Regions from separate parts of the Lysinibacillus sp. C5.1 genome, predicted to be linked through region 3. Evidence: riboswitches for the same ligand, from Rfam matches in the RefSeq annotation. Region 3 holds a riboswitch; each other region holds the start of a gene.
The links. A riboswitch is a leader RNA that binds a small molecule or an ion and turns the genes downstream of it on or off. The one in region 3 is predicted to bind cobalamin.

Region 1: linked by a shared signal. The riboswitch ahead of I5435_RS20470 (FecCD family ABC transporter permease) and the one ahead of I5435_RS11820 (DUF4430 domain-containing protein) in region 3 are both predicted to bind cobalamin.
Region 2: linked by a shared signal. The riboswitch ahead of I5435_RS13735 ((2Fe-2S) ferredoxin domain-containing protein) and the one ahead of I5435_RS11820 (DUF4430 domain-containing protein) in region 3 are both predicted to bind cobalamin.

What each region holds. Positions count from the first base shown of each region.
Region 1 covers NZ_CP066226.1:4,165,614-4,172,380, reverse strand. Annotated here, with positions in the region: gene I5435_RS20490 (NADPH-dependent FMN reductase) at 1-76, shown strand, start outside; gene I5435_RS20485 (sensor histidine kinase) at 367-1,731, shown strand; gene I5435_RS20480 (response regulator transcription factor) at 1,738-2,430, shown strand; gene I5435_RS20475 (YdhK family protein) at 2,749-3,345, opposite strand; cobalamin riboswitch at 3,498-3,691, shown strand; gene I5435_RS20470 (FecCD family ABC transporter permease) at 3,840-4,886, shown strand; gene I5435_RS20465 (ABC transporter ATP-binding protein) at 4,892-5,689, shown strand; gene I5435_RS20460 (hypothetical protein) at 5,776-5,946, shown strand; gene I5435_RS20455 (endonuclease Q family protein) at 6,064-6,767, shown strand, end outside.
Region 2 covers NZ_CP066226.1:2,818,634-2,825,400, forward strand. Annotated here, with positions in the region: gene cobK (precorrin-6A reductase) at 1-224, opposite strand, end outside; gene I5435_RS13725 (sirohydrochlorin chelatase) at 221-1,141, opposite strand; gene cobJ (precorrin-3B C(17)-methyltransferase) at 1,156-2,826, opposite strand; gene I5435_RS13735 ((2Fe-2S) ferredoxin domain-containing protein) at 2,830-3,201, opposite strand; cobalamin riboswitch at 3,338-3,517, opposite strand; cobalamin riboswitch at 3,774-3,957, shown strand; gene I5435_RS13740 (energy-coupling factor ABC transporter permease) at 4,101-4,847, shown strand; gene I5435_RS13745 (energy-coupling factor ABC transporter substrate-binding protein) at 4,849-5,121, shown strand; gene cbiQ (cobalt ECF transporter T component CbiQ) at 5,125-5,901, shown strand; gene I5435_RS13755 (energy-coupling factor ABC transporter ATP-binding protein) at 5,894-6,730, shown strand.
Region 3 covers NZ_CP066226.1:2,443,481-2,450,247, forward strand. Annotated here, with positions in the region: gene I5435_RS11815 (S-layer homology domain-containing protein) at 1-3,006, opposite strand, end outside; gene I5435_RS11820 (DUF4430 domain-containing protein) at 3,111-3,842, opposite strand; cobalamin riboswitch at 4,013-4,209, opposite strand; gene I5435_RS11825 (S9 family peptidase) at 4,701-6,500, shown strand.

The DNA of each region.
Region 1 (6,767 bases), 1.7 Mb from region 3:
AACAGATGAGGGGACTGTCAAATTCCTTGATTCAGTAATTGGAAACTTCTTAGATTGGGTTAAAAATTATATTTAATAAAAAAGAATGCTAATAAGTATACGACATACTTATTAGCATTCTTTTTTTAGAGTTGTTGGCATTGTACGGGCTCTAAAGAGTCATGCTTTTCCAGCAGGAATCGAGGAAAACGTACCTCCTATATCTTTCTAATATAGAGCTCATTCTTATTTGAATTAAGTACTACATAGGGTGAAAAATCAATGAGCATGTAGTTTTTATTTTATACTATTTAATAGAAGTATCTTTCTTCTGCATAAAATCTTCACACTTACACGTTATCATTTTGAAATATAGGTGGTTACAGGATGAAAAAACTTTCACTAAAGCTTGGCATTATCTTTTTTATCACATTGTTTTGCATCGAAACATTTATGATGTTATTTTTGCATCTTTCTTTGACGAATTCGAGAGTTGATGAAGAACTAACAAACTTGCAGACAACGGGTAATTCGCATCGAAAGATATTGGAGCAAAATTTCGAAAAGGAAACGTTATCACATATAGTATTAATGGAATCCCGAGATAATACGGACGTTGTGATTGCAGATCGTGCTGGCAAAATTTTAGCTACTTCTTCGCCGCACCTTGATATAAAAGCATATTTACAGAGGCTTGGAGCAAGTGTACCTTATGATGGTCAGGTGCTAGAGAACAATTGGCAAGATGAAAAGTATATAGCGACCGTTAGTCCAATTCAAAAACAGCAAAAGACCATTGGCTATGTTTTTATGTTCCAAAATACAGATTCTATCCATGCCTTAATGGAGCGATTAAATAAACACTTCCTAATTGTTGGGCTTGTGTCGGGATTGGTGACCATTGTAGTGATTATTGTGTTATCTAGAAAGCTTGCTCGTCCATTAATTGAAATGAAAGAAGCAACACTAAAAATGAGTAAAGGGGATTTTACAGTAGCCCTTTCAACGAATGGTCAAGATGAATTAAGTGATCTTGCGAATGCTATTCAACTATTATCTAATGACTTAAATCATTTACGAGAGGAAAGAAAGGAATTTTTATCGAGTATTGCTCATGAGCTGCGAACACCGATTACATTTATAAAAGGTTATACAGATATTCTTTATAAACGAGATTTATCGGAACGAGATCGTCAAAAGTATTTACGTATTATTATTGAGGAAACGAATCGATTATCAAGGTTAATAAAAGACTTATTTGATTTAGCAAAAATGGATGAAAATGCATTTGTTATAAACAAAGAATGTCTTCATATGGATGACTTTGTGGCAAGTATTGAGGCAAAGTTAAGACCTGCTTTCCATGAAAAACAAATTGACCTTTTTGTGCAATGTGAAGCGGGACTAACTTTATTGGCTGATACAATAAGGTTGGAGCAAATTTTTTTGAATTTGTTAAATAATGCGCTGACTTATTGTTCCTCAGGAGATTCGATTTTCTTACAAGTGGAAAGAAACAATCATTTCGTATCAATTATTATAAAAGATACCGGAAAAGGAATTCCGCAGAAGGATTTACCTTATATTTTTGAACGTTTTTATAGGGTTGATAAATCTCGTACGCGTGCCAATGGCGGTTTAGGATTAGGACTTGCCATTGTAAAGGAGCTCGTTCATGCACATGGAGGGGAAATTACCGTTGTTAGTGAGGAAAACAAAGGGACTACTTTTAAATTATTGTTTAAGGAGTAGGAACAAATGAAAACATTATTATTAATTGACGATGAACCAAGGATGTTAGAGTTACTTACCCTTTATCTTGAACCTTCTTTTCATTGTATTGCTAGGTCGTCTGTAAGAGATGCTTTAGAATATTTAGAAGAACATCATATAGATTTAGTGCTGTTAGATATTATGATGCCTGATATGGATGGCTGGCAAGTATGTCAGGAAATAAGGAAGTTTTGGGACGTACCAGTTATTATGCTTACGGCAAAAGGGGAACAGGCTGATATTATAAAAGGGCTAAATCTTGGAGCTGACGACTATATTTTAAAGCCTTTCGATGAGGAAGAATTGTTAGCGCGTATACAGGCTGTTTTAAGAAGAACAAAGGCTGAAGAAATCGTTATTAATTTCGAAGGGCTACGCTTAAATAAAGAATCTTTTGAGTTATCTTTTCACCAAGAGATGATTTCTTTAACGCCAAAAGAATTTTTGATGTTAGCGTTATTTCTTGATTATCAAAATAAAGTTTTCTCTAGAGAGCATTTAATCAACACTGTATGGGGATATAATGTAGCAATTGAAGACCGAACGATTGATTCACATGTCCGCAATTTACGGGATAAGCTTCGAAAAAGTGGCTTTCCAGTGGATGATTATTTACAGACAGTGTGGGGAATCGGCTATAAATGGCATAAAAGCGGTGACAAAAAGGTTTTAGAATGAGGCTGGGACATAACTAAAAAAATTTAAGGAACAGAGAAAAGGTGTTCATAAATTTTTGCTATATGGAGAACTTATCTTTTCTTGCTTTTGCAATAAATAAAAAATTAGAAGTGTTCACTAGTTGTTGGTAGCGGAAGCGGTGACTCCTGCTCAGAACAGCATACAATGTAAGACGTAACAGACCGCGCGTTAGCGAGGGTTGCGGCTTACTGTGCTGAGCGGAAAGCACCGCCGTAGCGGACAACAACGGCGTAGCAAAAAAAGGTGTTAGATTGACTGCCATCAATCTAACACCTTTTCTCTTTTGTCCCAACCTCATTATTTTGTCGCTAGCTCGCTATCAGTCACCCATTTATGATTTTTCATTTCTTCACCAGTAGTTGTTAAAGCAAAATCGACCATATAGACAGTCGTTTGTACGGCATCATCAATGCGTACAGTCGCATTTTCCATGCCTGTCATATGGGTAGCATCAGTTTTTACTTCTGATCCTGGTGATAAAGGTGCTTCACCTGGGTCGATTAATTCCTCATGAATCACCCATTTATGATTTTCAATTGTCTTACCACCAGTAGTAGGCTCAAATGAAATAATGTATGCTGTCGTATCGTAAGCGCCGACAATTGTCGCTTCGGCTCCTGTCATTCCTGACATATGGCCATCTGTAAGAATAGCCTTACTGCCGACAGGGAACTTTGGATTTTCGGCTGTTTTTAAAGTGGCTGGAACTTCACCAGAGCTTGAATGATTCATCATGGAATGATCCATTTCATCCCCATGCTCCATCTCTTCGCCGTGGTCTGTTTTGTCGCTTTGAGCAGATTCTGACTTCGCTGTATTATCAGCACAAGCTGAAAGTATTAGTAAAGCAATTGCTGCTACTAACATTAGGAGCCGATTTTTATTTAATACCATATGAATTTCCTCCTTCGATTTGGATGTGTCTTTAATGTAGCAAGTAAATGTGCAGAAATGATGGATTTAGTTTGAAATGAGGAAAGATAGATTCCTAAATGAAGGAAATAATAGACTACGATAATGATGTATGATAGAATCGTCATAATTTTAAAATTTCAGATACTAATGGTGTGACGCTTGTAAACACGAGCATCACTTAAAAGGGAAGTCGGTGTAAATCCGACGCTGTCCCGCAACTGTAACGAGGAGTTCTATGATAGTGTAGCCACTGTTTTTAAATGGGAAGGCAATCGTAGATACGATGAATCGAAGCCAGGAGACCTGCCAGTTAGTTCATACCTGTAATGCCCACGAGGATGCAAGCAATTACGGACAATTGATGGATATTTCTCCTAATTTGTTTAGCTAAGGGTATTTCTATGCATGTATGCGTAGAATGCCCTTTTTTATTGCTTCGTCTTTATCATGATTGATAAGGAGTTCATAACCAAATGAATAAAAAATTTATGTTATTTTCTTTGACCCTTTTTCTAGTGCTCATTGCGTCTATGACAGTGGCCATTATGATTGGGTCTGTGTCAGTTACGCCGTTACATGTATGGAAGGTAATTCTTTCGAAAGTGCCATTATTCCCTCATGTTATAGAGGAGGATTGGAGTCGTTCGCAAGAGATTATTATATGGCAAATCCGTGTTCCTCGCGTGATTCTGGCGGCTGTTGTTGGTGCAGGCTTAGCGGTTGCTGGTGCTGCTGTTCAAGCACTAGTCCGTAATTCGATAGCCGATCCGTATATTTTAGGTATTTCTTCGGGAGCAACAGTGGGCGCAACGGCTGTCATTATTTTAGGGGCGTTTTCATTTTTAGGTATCTACGCCCTTTCAGTCTCTGCTTTTTTAGGCTCTTTTATGGCAATTGTCTTAGTATTTTTGTTGTCGCGTGTAGGAGGACGTATTTCGATTTTTCGCCTTTTACTAGCGGGGATGGCGGTGTCCTTTATCTTATCTGCCACTTCGAATTTTATGTTAATGATGTCTAAGGAAGAGGGCGGGATTAAAGCCGTTATGTATTGGATGTTAGGCAGTCTCGCAGGAGCAAAATGGAGTAATTTATTTATTCCAGTCATTGTCTTTTTTATCGTATTTGGGTTGTTGTGGCTATACTATCGAAATCTGAATTTATTACTACTTGGGGAAGAAGCGGCCGTCACGTTAGGGGTAAATCTTCAACAGTTTCGCATACAGCTAATAGTACTCGTATCTTTACTGACAGGTGTGCTCGTTGCAGTAAGTGGGTCCATCGGGTTTGTTGGTTTAATTATTCCGCATATCGTACGCTTGTTAGTTGGCTCTAATTATCAACATGTTATCCCCATAAGTGCATTGTTAGGGGGAATTTTTCTAGTTTGGGCTGATGCGTTAGCGCGTGTATTAATAGCCCCAGAAGAAATGCCGATTGGTATTATTACTGCTTTTTGTGGGGGACCATTTTTCATTTGGCTACTACGTCGAAACAATTATTCATTTGGTGAAGGGGATTAAAGGTGATGACATTAGAAGCAAAGGAAGTATCATTCTCCATTCATGATCAGTGCATATTAGAGAAAGTAAGCATTCAAATAAAAGCAAAGCAGTTTGTTGGGTTGATTGGCCCTAATGGTAGCGGAAAGTCTACACTATTAAAAAATATGTATCGTTTATTAAAGCCAGAAAGCGGTACAGTGTTATTAAATGAGCAAGATATATTTAAGCAATCAAGTAAAGTCATCGCAAAGAAATTAGCAGTTGTCAGTCAAGAAACGCCTGTGTTGTTCGACTTTCAAGTAAAAGATTTAGTGAGTATGGGAAGAACGCCACATAAAAAACTTTTTGAGATGGACAATAAGGAAGACTTTAATATTGTAAAAGAAGCCTTGTCTCAAACAGGTATTGCCCATTTAGAAACACGTAGTTTTAGTTCCCTTTCTGGAGGGGAAAAAAAGAGAGTGATGGTTGCGCGTGCACTTGCACAGCAAGCACAGATACTTATTTTAGATGAGCCGACAAATCATTTAGATATCCACCATCAATTACAACTAATGGATTTAATTCAAACACTGCATTTGACGGTTGTCGCCGCCTTACATGATTTAAATATGGCCGCGATGTACTGCGACTACATTTATGTTTTACAACAAGGTCGTATCGTTCAATATGGTACGCCAGAAGAAGTGTTAACACCTAAGCTGCTGGATGATGTTTTTGGAGTATGCGCCGACATTCAAACACATCCACTAACAGGCAAACCATATTTAACCTATTTAAGTGCCAGTCACTCAAACAATTTTCGAACAATTTCCACATAACACCGCTTAAAGAAATTATCCAATTGCCCTTTGTATAGTTGTGAGATATTCGGGGAACGTTATTTTTGAAAGGATGCGTGATGAATATGGAAGAAGTAAAATTTGCACAATTAGATCACACACAGCTTGAAAAAATTAATGAACTCGAAAAGAAAATTGGCGTTACATTGGTTGCATATGATTCAGCAGCAATGCCAAACCAAGGTTCAGGTTCGTACGAGACTGATAAAGGCGCTCATCAAAACCATCCATCCTAATGCTTGAAAATACCTTGCAGCAATGTAAGGTTTTTTCATTTTATAATAAAACAAAAGGAGATGTGTACATTGTTTCATGACTATTATGCAGATTTACATATTCATATTGGACGAACAATGAGTGGGCGCGCAGTGAAAATTACTGGGAGTAAAACGTTAACATTAGCACGGATTTTAGAGATGGCTAGTGCCAAAAAAGGGCTTGATATTATCGGAATTATTGATTGTCATTCACCAGAAGTCATTGCTGAAATGAATATAATGATACAACAAGGCAAACTAAAGGAGTTATCGCAAGGTGGACTCCGATTTCAAGAAACAACGCTTATTCCAGGTTCTGAAATCGAAATATATGATAGCTCCTGCCATGGACCAATTCATGTGCTAGCTTATTTCCCTACTATTCAAGTGATGGAGAATTTTTCGAATTGGATGAGCCAGTATATGAAAAACATCCATTTAAGTTCACAGCGTATTTATTGTGAAGGCCAAACTGTACAACAAAAAGTGCGGGAATTAGGGGGGCTTTTTATTCCAGCACATGTTTTTACGCCATTTAAAAGTTTATTTGGAAAAGGTGTTCATATAAGCTTAACAGAAGTATTCAATCCACAGCTTATAGATGCTATAGAGCTTGGTTTAAGTTCTGATACCAATATGGTCAAAAACATAAAAGAACTTCAAGCCTATACATTTGTTACAAACTCTGATGCACATTCGCTTGGGAAAATGGCTCGTGAATATCAAAAACTAAAATTAATGGCGGCTAATTTTAGCGAATTAAAGATGGCGCTTCATGAACAGGATGGTCGGGCAGTAGT
Region 2 (6,767 bases), 380 kb from region 3:
GCAAATGGGTGCGATGCATCAACGACTAAACGATCCCCTCGTTCAGTAATAAGTGCAGCCATCTCCTCTGCCGTCAATCGACCGACTAAATGAGGCAGTCCAACTTGTGCCAGACTTGTAGCAGCTGAATCCGTGACAACGGTAGCTGTAACAGCATAGCCTGCTGACTGCAATGCAAGTGCAAGATTTCTTGCATCGCTTGTCCCTGCTAACATGAAAATCATTTCACTAGCTCCTCTTCATGATGGTGGTCATGATCGTGGTGGTGATCGTGATCGTGGTCATGATGATGATGGTGATGACCATGGTCGTGGTCATGGTCGTGATGATGCTCCACGAATGCCGATGCATTAATACGGTACTGACATGTATCACAGTTCATTTTTACGTCTCCTGCAATGGCCTCTTCCATACGATCTAGCAACACCGTTTTTAATTTTGGATGGTAGCCAAAGTAATCCGCCAATTGGATGTCTAAATCAGCATATGTGGCTGCATAGCTCTTTTGCATCCCCTCCATACGCTCCATTAAGATGCCTGTAAATAAGAAATACGGCAACATAATAATCTTTTTCGCCCCAAGACGATAACAGCGTTCGATTCCTTCGTCCACTGAGGGATTCGTTACGCCCATAAATGCACACTCCACTGTTAGGACATCTAACTGTTCCCAAAGCAAACGACCAATTTTATAAAAATCACTGTTTGCATCCGCATCACTTCCACCGCGGCCGATAAATAAAATCGCAGTATCTTCTTGTTTTTCTTTAATATTCAAGCCTGTTCCTGATAAACGTTCTGTTAAAATATTTAACACTTCTTCATGCACACCAAGTGGTCGCCCATATGTAAAAGTTACATCCGGATATTTTAAACGAGCTGCATCAATCGCTGCAGGGATATGAATTTTTGAATGGCCTGCTTGCAATAAAATAATGGGCACTGCATACACCTCTGTAGCGCCACGCTTTACACATGCATCAATACCTGCTGGGATATTAGGTGCTTCAAATTCTAAAAAGCAAGTTTCAACGATATAACTGTCGTCAATTGAAGGAGTCAATTGTTGAATAAACGTGCGTACCTCATCATTTCCTGCTGCTAAACGGCTCCCATGGCCAATAAATAAAATTGCTTTCATTTCTTTTCTCCTCACTAGTCGCCGCACGGTGCTGGCTCTACTTTTATTTTGGATGACATATCTTGATACGTAAAATGCAATATTTTTTTCACTCGTTTAAAATACTTAAACAAGCGTTCATTTGGATGTGCATTTGCCTTATATTCCTCGATAATCGCTGTAATAAGCGGAATAAGCTGTTCTGGCTCTAGCCCCTCTACGACCGGCTGTGCTGCGTGTGCTGTTCGACCTACTGGTTTCGCTCCGATAAAGACATCAAATTTACTTTTGCGATAAACAATACCGATATCATCAAACACAGCACGATAACACGCCATACCACAGCCATTAAAGCCAATATTTAATGTTTTCGGCAATGACAACCCACCAAGTTTTGCTTGAAGTTCTTCTGCATATGGGATGGAATCAGCCTTCTCCCCATAACAGAAATCACATGCCTTTAATGACAAGACATCCCCAATTGGTGAGAGTAAAAACCCTACTTCTTTCAACTTCTCTGTTATCGCTTGTGGTTCTGTCGTTGGGATTTTCAAGTGAATTTGATGGTCTGGCGTATACTCCATCGTGCCTTCATCTCCCACCACTTCAGCCAATGCCATCATCTGCTGTGGTGTAAAAAATTTATTTGCTACCCCAGGGCTAACAGCTAGTTCAAAAATTGACTCCATTTTTTGTTGAACTAGCTTTGGTGTGGCTTTTGTTGCAGTTGTCCCCTGCACCATTGCAAGTGCTGTTGCTGCCATTTCTAAAGACGATTTTGTCGGTGTTGATACAGGCGTAATGGCAATATTACTTTTCATCCGTCCTGCATTTGGATCTGCCGCAAAATCATGGCTTGCAGTACCTGTTTCTTGGTTCATTGCCCACGGTTCATTTTCTTCTCTTAAACGCTGATGAGGACGTAAAGGCTGTTGTTCTTCCCCGAGCGTATATTTACGTTGATAGCCTCGCGGTGTAATCATTTTATTATCATAGAAAAACGTCGAAGAGTTGCCGATAATAACCGTTGTTAACATGCCGATATCATGCTCAAGCATCTCTGCTAAAGTCGTCATCGTAATTTCCTGACGCTCTCGGTAGGCACTCTTGACAAGACCTACAGGCGTATCAGGCGAGCGATATTCAAGTAAAATTCGCTGGGCTTCTACAATTTGACGTGTACGGCGACCACTTTTTGGATTATATAAAGCGATGACAAAATCTGCCATAGCTGCTGCTTCCACACGCTTGGCGATTAAATTCCATGGCGTTAAATGGTCACTTAAACTAATGGTACAAGAGTCATGCATAATCGGTGCACCTAGTAAACTTGCACAGGAATTAATAGCTGAAATACCTGGTACGATTTCGACTTCAACACCTGTTGCTTCTGTCCAACCAAGCTCAATAAGCACTTCATAGACAAGCCCCGCCATCCCATATACACCCGAATCTCCACTTGAAATAACGGATACAATATTGCCAGCTTCCGCTTGACGTACTGCTTCTTGCGCTCGTGAAACTTCTTCTGTCATGCCCGTACTAACAATCGACTTTGCACTAACTAAATCTTGAATAAGCTCAACATACGTTTTATAGCCAATAATAAATTCACTTTGTTGCAGTGCCTCCACAGCACGAGTCGTAATATGGTTAAAATCACCAGGGCCAAAGCCCACAACAAAAATCTTTCCTTTTTGCGCCATTTTTTACCCCTCTTTCACCTTATCGATGCCTTTAATGGCTGTTGTTTGCGGTGTACGCTGTAATGTACCTTCTTTCAGTGTAAAAACATGTTCACTATGTAAAGAGTCATGGTTTAAATCTTGTACAAGTGTTCTTCCGTGTTCAACCGATGGCACACGATACCAATTTCCTTGTGGATAAGCGATGACAACACAGGCATCTTTGCATCTGCCATTACAGCGCGTTCTTGTCGTATGTATTTCCTTATCAAGTGCTAATTTCTCGATTTCATCTCGTATTGCTAGGGTAATTTCCTCTGCCTCTTTTTTCATGCAGCTACTGCCATTACAAATAAAAAGATGCGTTTTCATTCCCTCTAAGTTCCAAGTTGTCATTGCTTTTCTCCCCTCATTTACTTTTAGGAAAAAGAAAAAACCTTCACTCTATATCGAAGAGTAAAGGTTTTGTAGAAGCCAAAATAAAAACGAATATACACGTATCCGCTCTCGCTTCACTTCTCCCTCCGAAAAGTTTGCATGCCATCAATAAGCAGGTTTCCTGACTTAAGCTTCCTTTTACTCTCGCGCCTTCCCAAGTTTTCAGTGGCATTGCGATTTCATCAGCTATTACAGTAGCGGGGGCTGTATCGGATTTACACCGATTTCCCTATTATCTCGAACTTTTTCGAGCACTTATAGATGTATCTATATTAAATTGAAATGCTGTAAGTTTTTAAAATGAATTGAAAAACTGTCTCTATCATAGCCTATTTTTTTCATACTTTTCAACATTTCTTTTTCATTTATTAGATTTTTAATAAAATTTCAACAAGTATTTCATTGATAGCGACCGTTATTCTCTTGTATTTATCTGAATTTTCTAGAATGTCAAACAACGAAAAAATTTTTTTATAAAAAAAGGATAGCTTGCGAATGGAAAAACATGTTACACTGTGTCGTGAAATCTCACAATTTCATCTTTTTTCGGTGCGAAGTGTAGCCATTTCGCTTAAAAGGGAAGCCGGTTCAAGTCCGGCGCGGTCCCGCCACTGTACTAGGGAGTTTTATAGAGAATGTCACTGTCCAATGGACGGGAAGACCTATAAAACGTTGAACTAAAGCCAGGAGACCTGCCGAAAAAAACGTGATCGTTTCAACCTACGAGGATAGGTGTGCGGCTTAGCAGATGATGATTCTATTTGCTTTTTCAGCTATGCACTTTTCCTAAATTAGGAGAAGTGCTTTTTTTATTGCGCACGCTACATTCGAAAATTTTGATTTAAGGAGGAGAGATTTTGAAATTATCTTTTTGGAAACTTAGTTACTTCCTACTAGCATTTTTACTAGTACCAAAACAAGCATTTGCCATGCACATCATGGAAGGATTTTTACCGATTGAATGGGCGATATTTTGGTGGATTATTTCGATTCCATTTATTATTTTAGGGTTACGCTCAATTCGCAAAACAATTGATGAAAACCCTGAAACGAAAATGATATTAGGGCTATCAGGGGCATTTGCATTCGTCTTATCTGCATTAAAGATTCCATCTGTTACGGGCAGTTGCTCACACCCTACTGGTGTTGGACTTGGCACAGTCCTGTTTGGCCCATTAGCAATGAGTGTGATTGGGACAATCGTCTTATTATTCCAATCGTTACTATTAGCGCATGGTGGCATTACCACTCTTGGCGCAAATGCTTTTTCCATGGCGATTGTAGGACCAATGATTGCGTATGCTGTTTTTAAAGGTGCTCAAAAAATCGGTCTATCCTTTTCTCTCGCTGTCTTTTTTGCAGCAATGCTTGGGGATTTGGGTACATATGTTGTCACATCCGTTCAACTTGCACTTGCCTTCCCTTCAGAAGTGGGAGGCTTTATGGCTTCATTCACGAAATTCGCAGGGATTTTCGCGTTAACACAAATTCCTCTAGCGATTAGTGAAGGGATTTTAACTGTCATTGTGATGAATTTCTTAAAAAAATACAATGTAAGCGAATTAAAAGCTTTACGTGTTTTCTCTGCAAAGGAGGCACATTAACATGAAGAAAAATTTACTGTTATTAGCTATTGTGATATTTTTAGCAATCATCCCTCTATTCATCCAAAAAGGCGCTGAATTCGGCGGTGCTGATGGTGAAGCTGAAGCAGCCATTGGTGAAATAAACAAAGAATACGAACCATGGTTTGAAAGCTTATGGGAGCCACCAAGTGGTGAAATTGAAAGTCTATTATTCGTCTTACAAGCCGCTATTGGCGCTGGTTTTATTGGCTATTTCGTGGGCTATATGCGCGGTAAGCATAAAGAAGGTTAAACGATGTTACTCATTGATAAGTATGCTTATATGAATAAACTAGCGTCCGTTCATCCGTTAGAAAAAATGACGTTCTCCCTTGGGTTGTTGCTATTGTCGCTTATCATGAGAGATGAACAAATTTCACTCATTACATTTCTTGTAATGAGTGCTTTTATCATTTTAGGCGCAAAAATTCCTTTACAATATTATGCAAAACTCCTGCTTTTACCGAGTTTTTTCTTGCTCTCCAGTTTACTATCTATTTTGATTTCGATTGCACCTGCTGCTAGTATTTTGCCGGCGCATCTATGGACATTTTCGCTAAGCCAGTGGACCATTTTTATAGGAAATGACAGCTTGATAACAGCGCGGCACCTGTTTTTCACCGTTTTGGGCAGTATTAGTTGTTTATATTTTTTAATTTTAACGACTTCCGTACAATCCATTTGTTATGTCTTACGGCAATGGCGGTTGCCAGCTTTATTTGTGGAGTTGGTAGAGCTAACATACCGTTTTATTTTTATCTTTTTGAACAGCATGCAAAAAATTCATCTTGCACAACAAGCACGTCTTGGTTATCAATCACCCATGCAATGGCTTCGGTCGATTTCCATGCTTATTGCAGCACTGTTTGCCGAAATGTTCCAACGCAGTCGCGAACTAAATAATGCGATGCAGGCACGCGGTGGCGAAGCTGTCTATTGGCAGGAAAGTAGTAGCTACAACAAGAAAAACTGGTTAGGCATTGTTATTATTTTCGTATCCCTCATTATCTATGGAGGTATTTCTCATGACTGAGCTTTATTTTAATCTTCAACATTTATCTTATGCTTATGCAGACGGCACTCAAGCTTTAACAGATATTACTTTGCAAATACCAAAGGGAAAAAAAATTGCCCTGCTTGGTCACAATGGCGCAGGTAAATCTACGTTATTTCAGCATTTAAATGGTATTTTAAAACCGACAGCTGGCACTATTTCTTTTTGTAACGAAACGCTTAGCTATTCTAGAAATGCATTAGCAACATTACGACAACAAGTTGGCATCGTCTTCCAAGATGCGGACAATCAACTTTTTTCTGGTACCGTCAAGCAAGACATAGCTTTTGGGCCATTAAATCTTGGCTGGTCAAACGAAAAAATTGAAGAAAAAATCGCGTGGGCTGTTGCGCAAACAGAGGTTGAAGCATTACTTGATAAGCCTATTCACTTTTTAAGCGTCGGACAAAAGAAACGTGTTGCCATGGCTGGTGTGCTCGCAATGGAACCTTCCGTCTTACTATTAGATGAACCGACTGCTGGGCTAGATACTTATTATGCGGCACAATTTTTACAGTACTTAGCTAAATTAGAAGATGGGCAACGTACGTTTTTATTAGCGACACATGATATCGCTTTAGCCTATGAATGGGCGGATCAAATAATCGTGATGGAGGCAGGGAAAATCATTTATAATGGGGATCCAATCGACATGTTCTACCAAGAGGAATTGCTTGAAAAAGCCCACCTTGAACGACCATGGGTATTTGAAATGACGCTTGCCTTACAAACAAAAAAACTATTGGGCGACAATATAGCAATGCCTCGTTCCAAAAAGGATTTACACAAACTTATTGAACAACTTTAAGAACGTATCGAGCATAACGAGTACTAGATGCTAGTTG
Region 3 (6,767 bases):
AATTATTTGCTCACTTTCTGTAAGCTTAATTCTAGTAAATATAGAAGTTGGAATTTCTATTTTGAAATTATTTTTGCTTTGAATAACAAACTTTTGTACATTCTTTTCAAGATATTCTTTAATATGTTTGGATGTAATAATTGCTTTGTTACTACCATCTTCAATAGTAATTTCAGCAACTGGATTATCTACATTTCCTCTGTTTCCTTTGTTTTCTTCATTTCCTTTATTCCCTTTATTCATTTCTTCAGCGCATTGTGTATCTGCGCCTGCACAATTCTTTTCTGTCTCTTTGCAATTTTCTGTATTTTCACCCTTGCATTTTTCTTTGTTTTCTTCAGCTAGAGGGCCACTTTTTTCGCTTCCATCTTCTACATATCCACCGACATCTTTACCTAAATCGGTCGTATAAAGCCATTCAACTGAATCACCAGGGGATAGTGTGTAAAGTGCCGCAGAATAAGAAGGGTATTGACCATTTACACGATACATCCAACCACTTAAAGGACCTCGGTCAAATTCATAAACACCCGCAATTCCGTCAATATATGTTCCATATTCTGTTTGACGATAGCTTAAGGCAACACTGTTTTCCGATGTTACTCGTTTTAAAACGTCAAAAGCAGTTTCACCAGCAAATAATTTAGTTGATGTTGATTTTAATGGCACTTCAGAAGACGAAATTCGAATTGAGAATGTCGTATAACCAATTTCTTCATTATCAGAAGGTTGTCCATCAGGGTTAGAAGGTTGATTTCCTTTATCATCAGGGTTGGAAGGTTCTTCTCCATCGCTTCCATTGTCAATATCTCCTGGATTATTTCCAGTATTATCTGACTTTGTATCTGACATATCGTAAAGAGCAGTTTGATTATTTAATAAACGGTTGTATGCTGCTAATGTATAGCCAACCTGAACCGTTGCCATGCCATTTGCTTTGTTTTCGATTAATACATGTTTAAAGCCACCATCTTCTGAGCTATATGTCATGATATTAGAAATGACTTTATTAAAACGATTATCGTTGTTAGCATTTATCCCTAAGCTTGCTAGAGCAGTCACAACCTGTGCTGGACTTTCAGCATTTTCAAAGTTATCTGACTTATATCCGCCATTAGGTAATTGAATAGCTGCTAATGTATCAATTGCACGATTAACGGCTGTTTTTACTTCTGCATTACTTTGATAGTATGGAGCGAGTGATTGAATGACCATTGCGGTGATATCAGGGTCAGCTTCAGTACCAGCATAGGCAAAGCCACCATCGTTTAATTGTCTTTGTAAAATATATTTAATTAATTTTTCACGTGTTGTTGTAGCTGTTTTAGGTAATTCAAAGTCCCATGTATCGAGTGCAATTAAAGTGAAGACGGCAGAGTTGATGCCTTGACGTGTTACAAAATTAAAATCTTTTAATTTTTCAACTAAATTATAGCCAGCGACATTTGTAGGATCTTTCCCGATAGCTGTAAGAGCTATTATTACCCGAGAGTAATCTGTTGCTTGAGAGGCGATTACGCCACTGTTTGATTTTACATGATTCTCTATATTTTTATAATATTTACTATAATAACTATTTGATAAATTGACATAACCACCACGTGCAAGTGTTAAAATAGTCCACTCTGATTGATAGACAGGCTGCGGTGAGCTTGATACTAAATATTGACCAACAGAGTTATAGGCTTTAATCGTTGTTGGTCTCAATTCTACTAATCGCTTTTGTAAAGTCTCTAGCTTATTATAATTTGATACAGATTGTTTTTCTTGAGCTGACAAATTATCATAGGCTTGTTGTGCTGCATTAACTTTCAAATGATCCGCCCATGTAACCGAGGCTATAGGGGGGAGCACGTTTATTTTAAATATCACTTCTTGAATCCGAGGGGCTGTTGTGAAAATGTTTTCTTTATCTACAAGCTCTTGATAATTATTTATTTTAGTTTTTTGATTTTTATCTAAGGCATTGTATGTTGTCCGAGCTTCTTCTAATTGTTTTTTTGTTGCCTCATCAGCAATCTGAATTGTTTCAGGAAGAGAGTCAATTAAATATATAACATATTCGATTTCTTTATCTACAAGATATTGGTAATTTGTTACATTTACTTTTTGCTGTGCTGGTATTCCTTTGTATATTTTACGAGTAGTATTGAATAGTGAACCTAACTCTTCATTGCTTATTTCTAATGACGAAATAGTAGAAATTAAAAGTCCGACGTATTTCAGTTCCTTTTCTATTAAGATAGCCTCTATTTGCACTAGTTTCTTTTTTTCATTTAGTAGTAAAGCGTTCCATTTCGTACGAGCATTTATTAATTGTTGAGCAATTGTTTCATCGAATGTATCAAATGAAGGAATAGAATTAATGAAGGCTTCTACCAGTTGGCCTTCTTTTTCACCAAGTTTGTTATTGTAATTACTTATTAATGCTTTTTTCTTTTGATCTAGTGTTAATGCACTATATGTTTTGCGAGCTGCTGTTAATTGTATAGCTGTTACCTCATCAGCAACTATAATTTCTGGGAGGCTATTCACCAAATTTATAAAGTTTTGTTCTTCAGGTGTAATAACATATACATAAATTGCCTTAGATACTTCACCAACTTTTGCGTTAATCTGAGCATCCCCAATTGAAATCGCTGTAACTAATCCTTGATTGTCAACTGTTGTAATTGTAGGAGCACTCGATGACCATTCAATTAGGGTACTATCTTCTGTTGTTGAGCTAGCTACAGCAAGTTGCGATGTTTCTCCAATTGTTAAAAATAAAGGTTCTGTCGTATTTAATTGAATATCACTAATTGTATTCGGCGCATTCTCTATTAATGGCGTCATAGTTAATTGTTCATTTGGATTGTCTATTTCTGTGTTATTTATGTCTGAAGTATTTTGTTCGTATGTTTCTCCTTCAAGATGCTGTGCTTTGCCAGTGGCAGCAGGGGATAATAGCGAAAATATTAAAATAAAGATAATGACTAAATGTATTTGCTTTTTAAAAATATCCATTTGAAAACTCACTTCCTTTAGAGATGTTGCTAGTAATATCTAAAAAATAGTACTGAAAAAGTGCATTTCTTTAAAATGGATTCACTTTTTCAGTACTTAATTACTTAGTTATTGGGTGTTACGTCAATTGTTAATGGTTCACTTGTTGAACCACCAAGTAGTGCATTTGCAGAGGCTGTAATCGAGATATTACCTTCTTCAGCTTGTCCAAAAAATGTGATAACTGCTTGTTGATCTGTGTTGACAGTAATTGATTGAGCTGTTAGCGCTGTAGTACCTGTGTTAATTGTCCAATTAGCAATATTAGAGGCATTTGTTAGAAATAGGTCACCCGTTAAATCCACAGTAACCTTTGGATTTATTTGTCCTACATCCACTGTGCTAGCAGTGCCCAGCTTAGCCCATGTCGTATAATAAATATGAACTTTATCATCAGGCTCTAATTTATAAGCATCTAAACCAACAGTTGGGCTAATACCATTTACAGTGTATACCCAACCATCCCAACCATTTAAGCTGCCACTAGCTCGCCCATCAACGGATTCAAGATAAGGACCATAGATAGGATGAATAGTAACTATATATGGAATACCGTTTGCTGTTAATGTATTTTCCATTAGTGATAATGCCGTAGTGCCAGTTGAGGCAATTTCCGTTGTTGCTGGTAGGATGGGACCATGCAAACCGTCAACAGATAATTGGACATCGAATGTTGCAGTTTGTGCCTCTTGATTTGTAGGTTGTAATACTGTTGTTGCACTTGCTGTCGGTGATAATAGCGAAACAGCTAAAAGAAAAGCGAAAGCTATATGCCACCATTTTTTAAAAGTAACCATTTTGAAAACCTCCTAATTTTATTGTAGTGAAAGTTTTTGCGATTAACTCCAATAAAAAAGATGCTTCTCTTAAAAAAGGGAAGCATCCAAGGTAAACAGAAAAGGAGCATAATAAAATAATATGCCTGTCCATCTATTTGCCGTAAGTTCTCCTAGCTTCCGAAGAGAGTTAATACGATGGAATAAAGGCAGGTCTCCTGGCTCGTGTATCCTATTCAGAACCTTCCCATCTACTGGGGGCATTTTTCCCCGTTTGACAGTGGTATTTTCTGTAGTCATCTACACTTACAGTTGCGGAAACAGCTTCGGCTTTGCACCGAATTCCCTATTAAGCTCTTAAAAGAGCACCTTTATTCTGCAATTGCTATTCACTTGATGTTTAGTTTAACATATTTTCCTCATTTTCCAAATAGTTAAATAAAAAGGATAGATATTCCTTATCGAATAATGGAGTTACCTCCATTATTTTTGTTTATGTATATAAGTTATAATCGCAAGAAGAAACCGATAGATATCCCACTCTTCCGAGTGTTAAAGCTATTACAAGTTATGTAGTAGATCGCAATATTGAGAAAAACTAGGGACAGATTTCTAAAATATTGTAGGGAAGAGAATGGAGATAAGCTTTACTACTCAGGGAATATGAAGCTTTTTGAGGAGAAGCAGTTATCTTTAAAGATAATCCTATGAAATTTATCAATCAGGAAGTTTCTTTATTTTTTTATGATAAACAGAAGGTAAAATCATAGCATATAGTACATTTTCTTATCATATATATTATACATTGAAGTGTAATAATGATATTTTATAAATAGATAGACTTTTCACTCAATTTAAAATAAGTAAGGAGTGTTGAATTTGATATCTTTTTCTAAACCAGATGTAGAACAGTTTTTACGAACATTTTCGATTGGTGATTTTGCGGTGAGTCCAGATGAAAAACAGCTAGTTTTCAGTACAAATTTAAGTGGCAAGTATAATTTATGGGCGATGAATTTACCAAATACGTTCCCGACACAGCTTACTTTCATTGACCAAAGCTGCCAAGGGCTTATCTATGACAAACAAGGACGGTTTATCATTGCTGGTTTTGACAGGAATGGGGACGAAAATACGCAATTTTATGGAATTCCACTTCAAGGTGGAACAATGAAAAAAATTATTTATGAAGAAGGAACTCGCAATTCTGTGCCCATTTTATCTGAAGATGGGAACAAGCTTTATTATACATCTTCGAAAGAAAATCCAACATATTTAAATGCATATGTCTATGACTTGGTGACAGGTGAGGAAAAAACAGTTCTTGTGGGAAAAGATGCGCCCACTTTTTTACTCGATTTTAGCCCGAATGAAGAGGTAGCCCTTTACTATAAACATTTTGCTAATACCAATACACTACTATACGCTAAACGAGGAGAGGAGCATATTCTCCTGACTCCGCCAACAGATCAGCAACATACGGTCGGTGACGCAGTGTTTGTATCCGATAACCTCATCTATTTATTAACAAATTACAATGCTGATTTTACGTATTTGGCTTCCTATAATTTAGAGACAAATGAGTTTGTAAAATTGAAAGATTTAGAGAATGAAAGCTTTACTACGTTGAAATATAACAAAGAAAAGCAGTGTCTGTATGTCATCAGTGAAAAAGGTGTAGAAGATCATTTGTATAAGCATGATTTGTTATCGAATAATTGGGAAGAACTCGATTCACCATGCAGTATTATTGAAAAACTTATCGTCACAAAATCCGGTAATTTGTATTTATTAGGAAGAAGTGCGACGAAGCCACATAATATCTATTATTTTAAGGAAAATGGATGGACTTCTTTAACGGAATACACAGTTCCAGGCGTAGATCAAAGTGAATTAGTGGAGCCAGATGTGATTACGTATTCTTCCTTTGATGGACTTGAAATAGAGTCCTTATTTTTCAAAGCTAACAAAGAAAATGATAATGGTGAAATCATTTTTTGGCCGCATGGTGGTCCGCAAGCCGCAGAACGAAAATTTTTTAGAGCTTCCTTCCAATTCTTTTTAAATAATGGGTATAGCATTTTTGCGCCAAATTTCCGTGGATCAACAGGCTATGGATTAGCTTTCACAAAAATGGTAGAGGGAGATTGGGGACACGGTCCAAGACTTGATAATGTAGCTGGTCTCGACTGGCTCATAGAAAATGATTACGCGAAAAAAGGCAATATTTTATTGATGGGCGGAAGTTACGGAGGATACATGGCCTTATTGCTCCACGGTAGACACGCTGATTATTTCAAAGCCGTCGTGGATATATTTGGGCCATCTGATTTGTTCTCATTTATCAACTCAGTTCCTGAAGACTGGAAGCCCATTATGGATCAGTGGGTGGGAAACCCGGAAAAAGACAAGCAAAAACTCATTGAATACTCACCAATTACTTATTTAGAAAACATGGTGAAACCAATGCTAGTTATCCAAGGAGCCAATGACCCGCGTGTTGTAAAAGAGGAATCTGATCAAATCGTGCAGGCTTTAAAAGATAAAGGTCGTGAGGTCGAGTATATGCTTCTTGAAGACGAAGGACATGGCTTTTCTAAAAAAGAAAATGAAATTGCTGTTTATCAAAAAATCCTGTCATTTTTGAATCAGTTCGTTGAATCTAAAGTGAAAGCATAATGATACGTATGATAAAAGTTAAATAAGCCCAACTGGGAAAAAACCTAAAGAGTATTAACAATTCTTTCTTTAAGTAATGAGGGCGTAAGTTGATGGAAATATTAGTTGAAGTGAAAAAAGACTAGATTCTACATCAGTAGACCCTAGTCTTTTTTCATTTATCGTCCGTTTATAAGGGCAAAGAGAACATTGTATGTGCTAGTGCACGAATTTAAATCCTCATTCTCGGCAAATCAAATATAATACCCACGAGGGAATATATGAATT